Regions from separate parts of the Nonomuraea sp. NPDC050790 genome, predicted to be linked through region 2. Evidence: riboswitches for the same ligand, from Rfam matches in the RefSeq annotation. Region 2 holds a riboswitch; each other region holds the start of a gene.
What was found. A riboswitch is a leader RNA that binds a small molecule or an ion and turns the genes downstream of it on or off. The one in region 2 is predicted to bind cobalamin.
Positions count from the first base shown of each region.

Region 1: it holds a riboswitch for cobalamin, as region 2 does, so the genes downstream of both, cobN (cobaltochelatase subunit CobN) here and ACIBEJ_RS00110 (ABC transporter substrate-binding protein) in region 2, are expected to answer to the same signal.
Region 3: it holds a riboswitch for cobalamin, as region 2 does, so the genes downstream of both, ACIBEJ_RS14035 (ribonucleoside-diphosphate reductase subunit alpha) here and ACIBEJ_RS00110 (ABC transporter substrate-binding protein) in region 2, are expected to answer to the same signal.

Region 1 covers NZ_JBITGF010000011.1:267,944-271,209, reverse strand. The annotation lists gene ACIBEJ_RS43710 (precorrin-8X methylmutase) at 1-148, opposite strand, end outside; gene ACIBEJ_RS43705 (precorrin-3B synthase) at 145-1,356, opposite strand; cobalamin riboswitch at 1,348-1,554, shown strand; gene cobN (cobaltochelatase subunit CobN) at 1,585-3,266, shown strand, end outside.
Region 2 covers NZ_JBITGF010000001.1:18,514-21,779, forward strand. The annotation lists gene ACIBEJ_RS00100 (fumarate reductase/succinate dehydrogenase flavoprotein subunit) at 1-814, shown strand, start outside; gene ACIBEJ_RS00105 (PepSY domain-containing protein) at 881-1,483, opposite strand; cobalamin riboswitch at 1,622-1,751, shown strand; gene ACIBEJ_RS00110 (ABC transporter substrate-binding protein) at 1,791-2,801, shown strand; gene ACIBEJ_RS00115 (FecCD family ABC transporter permease) at 2,798-3,266, shown strand, end outside.
Region 3 covers NZ_JBITGF010000002.1:1,211,149-1,214,414, forward strand. The annotation lists gene ACIBEJ_RS14025 (ArsR/SmtB family transcription factor) at 1-12, shown strand, start outside; gene ACIBEJ_RS14030 (Bug family tripartite tricarboxylate transporter substrate binding protein) at 99-1,025, shown strand; cobalamin riboswitch at 1,050-1,253, shown strand; gene ACIBEJ_RS14035 (ribonucleoside-diphosphate reductase subunit alpha) at 1,368-3,266, shown strand, end outside.

The DNA of each region.
Region 1 (3,266 bases), on a different contig from region 2:
CGACCAGGTCGGTCATCCCGCACGAGTGGATCATCCGCACCGCCACCTGGGCCACGTCGTCCGGGAGGCCCGACAGGTCCGTCTCGGCGCGGATGGTGGCGAACGAACGCCGGTAGATCTCGGCGCCGTCGCGTATGTAGTCGCTCACTTCTGCCTTTCCTGGTATCCGTCGCCGGTCGCGACCATCTCGATGACCGGGCCCTTGGGCAGGCCGCAGCGGCGTTCGCAGCCCGCCCAGTGCACCGGGAGGTCCGGGCGGTGGATACGGGTGGCCACCCACCGGGCGGCGTCGTGCTGGACGTCGGCCAGGGACTTGGCGCAGCCGGGGCTGCCGGTGCACGCGCTCACCCCGGTCCACGGGGAGTCCGGGTCCGTGACCAGGCCGGATCCGGTCAGGTCGGGGATCTCGGGGAGGTCGAGGAGGACGACGGTACGCCACGGCGTGAGCCGTACCTGGGCGTCGAGGGTGGCGAGCAGGCGCGCCTGGGCCGCGGTGAGCCGCCCGAGCGGGACCACCGCCTCCACCGCCACCCGCCCGCCCGGCACCACGACCACCCCGGCCCCACGCGCCCGCTCGGGATGGAGCGGCCGGGCGGAGGCGGGGTTTGGCCGGGCGGAGGCGGGGTGGGGCCGGGCGGAGGCAGGCGGGGCGGAGGCGGGCCGGGCGGAGGCGGGCCGGGCGGAGGCGGGCCGGGCGGAGGCGGGCCGGGCGGAGGCGGGCCGGGCGGAGGTGAGTCTCGCGGCGATGCGGGCGGGGCCGTCGGGGAGTTCGGCGATGCGCCAGGCGCCGCTGTCGCCGCGCTCGGCGAGGAAGGCGGCCGCGGCGGCCAGCAGGACGTCCACGCCCGCGCCCGGCATCGAGAAGGGCGTCCCGGCCAGCAGGACGCCGTCCTCGACCAGCGTGACGTCGGCGCCCAGCGCGGCCACGTCGCCGGTGCCGTCGTCCAGGGCGAACAGGAAGCGGCCGGGCAGCTCGGCCAGGTCGGGGCGGGCGCACAGGGCGCGGTCCAGTTCCTCCACGAGCGGATGGGTGGCGAAGCCGGTCAGCCGCCCGCCGAGCGGGGAGGCGACGATGTTGCGGACCCGCTCGTGCGTGGGCGACGGCAGCAGGCCCACGGCGGCCATCCGGCCGGCGAACAGCGCGGGAGACTCCAGCGCGCGCACCTGGACGTTGGCGCGCGAGGTCAGCTCGATCCCGCCGGTGCAGAAGGCGGCCAGTTCACGGAGCTGAGCTGGGGTGACGGCCCCGCCGGGCAGGCGGATCCTGGCCAGCGGACCGTCCGCGGCGGCGTGCGTCTGTAGCGCCCCCGGACAGGCATCTGGGCGGAGACGTCCGGAAAAGTCGGCTATGGACACGATGAGGATGGTAACGCCCAGTAGGCTCATCCTTAGGCGACGGCAATGGGAGGAAGCCGGTGAGAAACCGGCGCGGTCCCGCCACTGTGACCGGGGAGCGAACCCCACCACAGGCCACTGCCCGGCGACGGGTGGGAAGGCCGGGGTGAGCGTCGATCCGGGAGCCAGGAGACTCCTGCCGTCGCGACACCTGCGAACGGGGCGAGGACCCCGAGGGAGGACTGCGGCGTGCCTGGCGTTCTGCTGCTCTCTACATCCGACACCGACCTGCTGAGCGCGCGCGCGAGCGGCGCGGACTACCGCCTCGGCAACCCCGCGAGGTTGCTCACCGACGACCTGCCCGCGCTCGTGGACGGCGTCGACCTGATCGTGGTCCGGCTGCTCGGCGGCCGGCGCGCGTGGGAGGAGGGCCTCGACGCGCTCCTGGCAGGCCCCCGCCCGGTCGTCGTGCTCGGCGGCGAGCAGGCCCCCGACGCGGAGCTGATGGAGCTGTCCACGGTGAGCGCGGGCGTCGTCGCCGAAGCGCACGCCTACCTCGCCCACGGCGGCCCCGCCAACCTCGCCGAGCTGCACCGCTTCCTGTCCGACACGGTCCTGCTGACCGGGTACGGCTTCGCCCCGCCCGCCCCCATGCCCTCCTGGGGCCCGCTGGAACGCGAGTCCAAGGCGGTCGAGGGACCCGTGATCGGCATCCTGTACTACCGGGCGCACCACGTGGCGGGCAACACCGGGTTCGTGGAGTCGCTGTGCCAGGCGATCGAGGAGTCTGGCGGCCGGCCGCTGCCGGTGTACTGCTCCTCGCTCAGGACGGCCGAGCCCGCCCTGCTCGACGTCCTGCGTACCGCCGACGCCCTGGTCGTGACCGTGCTCGCGGCGGGCGGCTCGCGACCCGCCACGGCGGGCGCCGGCGGCGACGACGCGGCCTGGGACGTCGGCGCGCTGGCCACCCTGGACGTCCCGATCCTGCAAGGGCTCTGCCTGACCAGCGGCAAGAAGGAGTGGGAGGACAACGACGACGGCCTGTCCCCGCTGGACGCCGCCTCCCAGGTGGCCATCCCCGAGTTCGACGGCCGGATCATCACGGTGCCGTTCTCGTTCAAGGAGATCGACGAGGACGGCCTGACCGTCTACACGGCCGACCCCGAGCGGGCCCGCCGGGTGGCGGGCATCGCCGTACGGCACGGCCTGCTCCGCCACACTCCCCCGGCCGAGCGCCGCCTGGTGGTCATGCTGTCGGCGTACCCGACCAAGCACTCCAGGGTCGGCAACGCGGTCGGCCTGGACACCCCGGCCAGCACGGTCGGGCTCCTGGCCAGGCTCGCCGAGGCCGGCTACGACCTGGGCGAGGGCTTCCCCGGCGTGGCCGAGCAGGATGGCGACGCGCTCATCCACGCGCTGATCGCCGCCGGCGGCCAGGACCAGGACTGGCTGACCGAGGAGCACCTGGCGGGGAACCCGGTCCGCATCCCCGCCGCCGACTACGAGCGCTGGTACCGCACGCTGCCCGCGGACCTGCGCGCCGGCATGGAGCGGCACTGGGGCCCGCCGCCGGGCGAGCTGTTCGTGCACGAGGGCGACATCGTGCTGGCCGCGCTCCAGGCGGGCAACGTGGTGGTCATGGTCCAGCCGCCGCGCGGCTTCGGCGAGAACCCGATCGCCATCTACCACGACCCCGACCTGCCGCCCAGCCACCACTACCTGGCCGCCTACCGCTGGCTCTCCACGGGGGGTGGGCCCCTCGGAGAGGGGGGTGGGAGCGACACAGCATTTGGGGCGCACGCCATGGTGCACGTGGGCAAGCACGGCAACCTGGAGTGGCTGCCCGGCAAATCGGCCGGGATGTCGGCCTCGTGCGGCACCGACGCGGCGATCGGCGACCTGCCGCTCATCTACCCGTTCCTGGTCAACGA
Region 2 (3,266 bases):
TCCCGACGGCACGGGCCCCGCCCTGGCCGCCGCGCTCGCCGACGACCACGGCACGGTACGGCGGGCCGCCGCCACCGGCCTGCGCGAACTCGCCGAGGTGCTCCGCCCGCCCCTCGCCCTGGAGCCGGCGCTGGCCAGTGGCGACCCGTTCGTCCGCGCCACCGCCCTGGACCTGCTGCGGGCGCTGCGCCTCGGCGACCGGACCGTCTTCGCCGCCGCCACCGGCGACGCCGACCACCGGGTGCGCATCGAGGCGGTCCGCGGCCTGATCTCGCTGGACGAGCCCGCTCTGTTGGCCGCGTCCGCGCAGGACCCGTCACGCGAGGTAAGGGTCTGGGTGGCCAAGGGCCTCGGCCTCATCGGCAAGCCCGCCCCCGCCCTGCGAACACTGGCCACCGACCCCGACCCCCTGGTCAGAGCCGCCGCCCTGGAGGCGTGGGGCCTCACCGCGAACCTGGATGCGCGGGCAACCGCCGCGGAGCGGCCGGGGGCCGCAGCGGAGGCGTCGGGCAGTGCTGGTGGCGTGCTGACGGAGGCAGCCGTGTTGGCGGCGGCAGCCGTACCGGCGATGGGTGATGAGCGGTGGGAGGTGCGGGTGGGCGCGGCCCGTGCGCTCGCCGCCGCCGACCCCGCCGACGCGCTGCCCCCGCTCGTGGCGGCGCTGTCGGACGGCAACCTCGACGTGCGCAAGGCGGCCGTGCTGGCGCTGACCCGCTGGGCGGGCACGCCGGAGGCGGGCACGGCATTGGAGACGGCGCTGGACGACCCGGACGCCGACGTGCGCGCCTACGCGCGACGTGCGCTGGCGAGGTAGCGCCGCGTCGCCTGCGCGCGACGGGCACCGGCCGGGTAGCGCCGCCTCCTCATCCGCCCGTAGGTGTCAGCCGGTCGACTCCGGTGAGGCCGACGGCGAGACCACGCTGCCGTCATCGGCGTTGACCTTGACCTTCGCCTTGGCGCCGTCGGCGGTGGTGACGTCGGCCTCCCACACGACCGTGCCGTTGTCGCGGTCCAGGGACAGTTCCTCGATCGTGGCGTCCGGGTACTCGCCCGCGACCTTCTCCGCGGCGTCGGAGTAGCTGATCTTGGCCGCCTCCGCCCTCGCCTTGTGCTTGGCCTTCTCCGCGTCGTCGTCCGCCTCGGCCGACGGGGTGCCGACGACCTTCCACGTCATCGCGTCGACCCGGACCTTGCTCTCGGCGCCGTCCGCGCCGACGACGGTCACCTTCCAGACGCCGTCGTCGGAGTCCAGGCCGGTGACGGTGCCCTCCACCGCGGCCAGCGCGGCCTCGCCCGCCTTCTTGACGCCGTCGGCGCCCGGACTGGCCGAGGCGCTCGGCGAGCCCATGTCACTGGGATCGGCCGGCGGCGTGGCAGGGCTCTGGACGGCGAGCCCCGCCGTGTTCTGGGTGCCCCCGGAACCACAGGCCGTGATCGTGAACAGCGCGGCGGCGGCCGCGGCCGCGCGGATAGCGTGCTTCATTGAATTTTCCCCCATGACGTGCACGCTGCCCGGGATATCTCCTAGGCATTCCCGCAGGTCAGTAGATCATGAACGCGATCCGCAGGGCCGCCAGCGCTCCGGATATGCCACGATAGATCCCGAAATAGGCGACGGCGGAACGAGGAAGCCGGTGTGAATCCGGCGCGGTCCCGCCACTGTGATCGGCGAGCGGACCCCGATGACGCCACTGCCCTCTCCCGAGGGCGGGAAGGCCGGGGCGAGCGTTGACCCGAGAGCCAGGAGACTCACGCGGTCGCCACCTCACGACCTTGGGGCGGATCTCCCCATGAGAGGAACGGTGGACGGCATGCCCTTCCCCGCGAGCCCGCGCGCGCTCGTACCCCTGATCGTCGCCTCGGCCCTGCTGGCCGGCTGCGCGAGCACCCGGAAACCCGCCGCACAGGAGGCGGACCGAGCCCCCGCCGGATTCCCCGTCACGGTCGTGAGCTGCGGCGTCAGCACCACCTACGAACGCCCGCCGCGCCGGGCCGTCGCGCTCAACCAGCACGCCACCGAGATCATGCTCGCGCTCGGGCTGGAGAGGTCGATGGTCGGCACGGCTTACCTTGATGACGCGATCTTGCCCGAGTACAAGGCCGCGTATGACCGGATCGCGGTGCTGGCCAAGGAGTACCCCTCCTTCGAGGCGCTGCTCGCGGCCGAGCCCGACTTCGTCTACGGCGGCTTCGAGAGCGCCTTCGACGCCAAGGAGGGCCGGGGCAGGGACGTGCTGGCCAAGTCCGGGATCGACACCCACGTCAACTCCGAGGAGTGCCCGAAGGGCCCGGTGACCGCGGCCCAGGCCGAGGAGGAGATCCGCGCGATCGGCCGCGTCTTCGGCGTCCCCGGCCGAGCCGAACGGCAGGTCAGCGCCATGCGCACGGTCCTGGACGAGGTCAAGAAGCGGCTCGGCGAGGTGACCCCCGCCAAGGTGTTCGTCTACGACTCCGGCGACAAGACCGCCTTCACCGCCGGCGGCGCCGGCATCGGCAACGAGATGATCAAGCTGGCCGGCGGGACCAACCTCTTCGCCGACCTGCCCAAGGCGTGGGGCAACGTCTCCTTCGAGCAGGTCGCCGAGCGCGCGCCCGAGATCATCGTCATCTACGACTACGGCGACACCACCGTCGAGGCCAAGAAGAGCTTCCTGCTGTCCAGCCCGGCGCTCAAGGACGTGCCCGCGATCAAGAAGCGGCGCTTCGCCGTGCTGCCGCTGTCGTCGGCGGTGCTCGGGGTCCGGGTGCCCGCGGGAGTCGAGGCGCTGGCCAGGCAGATCCATCCGGACCGGTTCGGGTGACGGGGGCGGTGCGGCGGGCGCCGTACCCGCTGGTCCTGCTCGTGCTCGCCGCCGCGCTGCTGCTGGCCGCGACGGCGGGCGTCGCGGCCGGGTCGGTCGCCCTGCCGTTCGGCGAGGTCTGGTCGATCGTGCTGCACCGGCTCCGGTTACCGCTGGGCGAGGCCACCTGGCCGGCCGTTCGCGAGACGATCGTCATGGACGTACGGCTGCCGCGCGTGCTGCTCTGCGCGGTCGTCGGCGCCGGGCTGTCGGTGTGCGGCATGGCGCTGCAGGCGCTGGTGCGCAACCCGCTGGCCGACCCGATGCTGCTCGGCGTCTCCTCCGGCGGCACCGTCGGCGCCGTCGCCGTGATGGTGCTCAACCTGTTGTTCTTCGGCGCGCTGACCCTGCCCCTGGCCGCCTTCGCCGGCGCCCTGCTCGCGCTCTTCCTCGTGTACGGCCTGGCCAGGGCCGGCGGCCGGATGA
Region 3 (3,266 bases), on a different contig from region 2:
GATGATTCGTGAAGAGTGCCCCCCGATGTGTAACACCGTGTGATCTGCCAATAACCTCATGTAATGGGAGGTCTTTCGGCGGCACGGGGAGGGGCATCATGCGACGTCGGCGTTTCTTCGCACTCGGGCTCGGCCTGGCCGCCTGTGCCGCCGGTTGCGCGACCTCGGGCGGCGGCGCGAACGTCCTCGGCCCCTTCGGCGTCGTCCCCGGCGGCGAGCGATGGGCCTCGGTCGCCCAGGCGCTCTACCGCACCCTGCGCAGGACCGGCTACCCCGCCACCGGCGCCGGCGCGGCGACCAACGTCACCGTGACCGGCCTGCCCGCCCTGGCCGCCGCCGAGATGAACGACCAGCGTCCCATGCACGTGGCCACCACGCCGCTGGCCAGGCTCACCGGCAACGTCGAGGTGCTGGTCGTGCCGGCCAACTCGCGGCTGAAGGACTTCGACGCCTTCGCCGCCCACCTGCTGGCCCAGCCGGAGCGCACCTACCTGGCCGGCGGGCCGCTGGGCGAGCCCGACCACCTGCTGTTCGGGCTGATCGCGCAGGGGCTCGGCGTGGACGTCAGGAAGATCGACTACACCGGCTACCCGGGCGCCCAGGAGGTGGCGGCGGCCATGCAGGGCGGCAAGGTCGCCGCGGCCACCGGGCGGCTGCGCGACTGGCGGGCCAGGCTCGAGTCCGGCAGGATCCGGCCGCTGGCCGTCTCCTCCGCCGCCCGGGTTCCCGGCGTCGAGGCGCCCACCCTCCTGGAGTGCGGGGTGCGGGTCGACTTCGCCGACTGGTGCGCGGTGGTCGGGCCCGCCGCCATGGACGGTGAACGGCGGGGCGCCGCCGTCCGCATGATGGAGGACGCGACCCGGTCGGCCCCCTGGCACGAGGCCTGCCGCGACGGCGGCTGGGAGGCCATCCCGCTCGCCGGCGACGACTTCGCCACCTGGCTGGCCACCGAGTCCGCCCGCACCCGGAAAGTACTCCGCGAACTGGGCATGCTCGACACGCCGAGCACAACATACCGGGGATAGTTGCGGGATCGGCCACTAGATGTAGGATCCTGCACTGTCGCTGGTTCGCCTCCCAGGAGGCGGAGCAAAAGGGAACCTGGTGCGATTCCAGGGCTGCCCCGCAGCGGTAAGCGGGAACGACCGCCGTCATGAGCACTGGACCTCCGGGTCCGGGAAGCGACGGCCAGTAGGACTCACGCGTTGAGACGCCCGCGAGCCCGAAGACCTGCCAGCGGTTGTCCGTCCATTGGGCCTCGAGGGAGGGCCCGGGGGCTGCGCGGCCGGGGGATCTCCGTACTTTGCCGCGTGCGCTCTCGCGTGCCCTCTCGCAGGGGGATAGCTCGCTCGCGAGGAGTGTTGCACGTGACGCAGATCGTTGAGATGGATCGGCGGCTGGCCATCGAGGAGGCGGCGGCGCGCGTGATCGCCGACCCGGCCAACTCCCGGATCGCCGCGCGGCTGCTGGCCGAGGAGATCGCCGAGGAGGCGGCGGGCCAAGGGGTCCGCTCGTTCGCCGACTCGATCGCCGCCACGCACGCGGCCGGTCTCATCCAGGACGCCCTCGCCGACTTTGTCCAGAAAAATCGTGAAAAGCTGGATGATCTCATCGACGCCGAGGCCGACGAGCGCTTCGAGTACTTCGGCCTGCGCACGGTCTACGACCGCTACCTGCTGCGCCACCCCGAGACCCGCAAGGTGCTGGAGCGCCCGCAGCACTTCATGCTCCGCGTCGCCTGCGGCCTGTCCGAGACGGCCGAGGAGGCCGCCGAGCTCTACGCGCTGATGTCCACCTTGTCCTACCTGCCCTCCTCGCCCACGTTGTTCAACTCGGGCGCGCGCCGCCCGCAGCTCTCCTCCTGCTTCCTGCTGGACTCGCCGCGTGACGAGCTCGAGTCGATCTACGACCGCTACGGCCAGGTGGCCCGCCTGTCCAAGTACGCCGGCGGCATCGGCATCTCCTGGACCCGGGTCCGCTCGCGCGGATCGCTCATCAAGGGCACCAACGGGCACTCCAACGGCATCGTGCCGTGGCTGCGCACGCTGGACTCCTCCGTGGCCGCCGTCAACCAGGGCGGCCGGCGCAAGGGCGCGGCCTGCGTCTACCTGGAGACCTGGCACGCCGACATCGAGGAGTTCCTGGAGCTTCGCGACAACACCGGCGAGGACGCCCGCCGTACCCACAACCTGAACCTGGCCAACTGGGTGCCGGACGAGTTCATGCGCCGCGTGGAGTCCGACGGCGTGTGGTCGCTGTTCGACCCGAAGACCGTCCCGCATCTCACCGACCTGTACGGCGACGCCTTCGACACCGCCTACCGCGCCGCCGAGGCGCAGGGCCTGTACACGCGCCGGCTCCCCGCCCGCACCCTCTACGGCCGGATGATGCGCACGCTGGCCCAGACCGGAAACGGCTGGATGACCTTCAAGGACGCCGCCAACCGCGTCTCCAACCAGACGGCCAGGCCGGAGAACGTCATCCACCTGTCGAACCTGTGCACCGAGATCCTGGAGGTGACCAGCGACGGGGAGACCGCGGTCTGCAACCTCGGCTCGGTCAACCTGGCCGCCCACCTCACCCCCGCCGGGCTGGACTGGGAGCGGCTGGCCGGCACCGTGCGCACCGCCGTACGCTTCCTCGATCGCACCATCGACCTGGGCTTCTACCCGACTCCCGAGGCCGAGAGGGCGAACCTGCGCTGGCGGCCGATCGGGCTCGGCGTCATGGGGCTGGCCGACGTGTTCTTCGCGCTGCGGCTGCCGTTCGACTCGCCCGAGGCGCTGGCGCTGTCGACCCGGATCGCCGAGGAGATCGCCCTCGCCGCCTACGCCACCTCCGCCGACCTGGCCGCCGAGCGCGGGCGGCACCCGTCCTACGACGACACCCGCGCCGCCCAGGGCGTGCTGCACCCCGACCACTACGGCGTCGGCTCCTCCGCGCGGTGGGACGCGCTGCGCGCCAGGATCGCCGAGACCGGGCTGCGGAACTCGCTCATGATCGCCATCGCGCCGACGGCGACGATCGCCTCGATCGCCGGGTGCTACGAGTGCATCGAGCCGCAGGTGTCCAACGTGTTCAAGCGTGAGACGCTGTCGGGCGAGTTCTTGCAGGTCAACCGCTACCTGGTGCGTGACCTTCAGGAGCGCGGGCTGTGGACGCAGGACATGCGCGACGCCATCAAGCGGGCTGACGGCTCCGTCCAGGACATCCCCGGCATTCCCGACGAGCTGAAGGTGCTCTACCGGACCGCCTGGGAGCTGCCG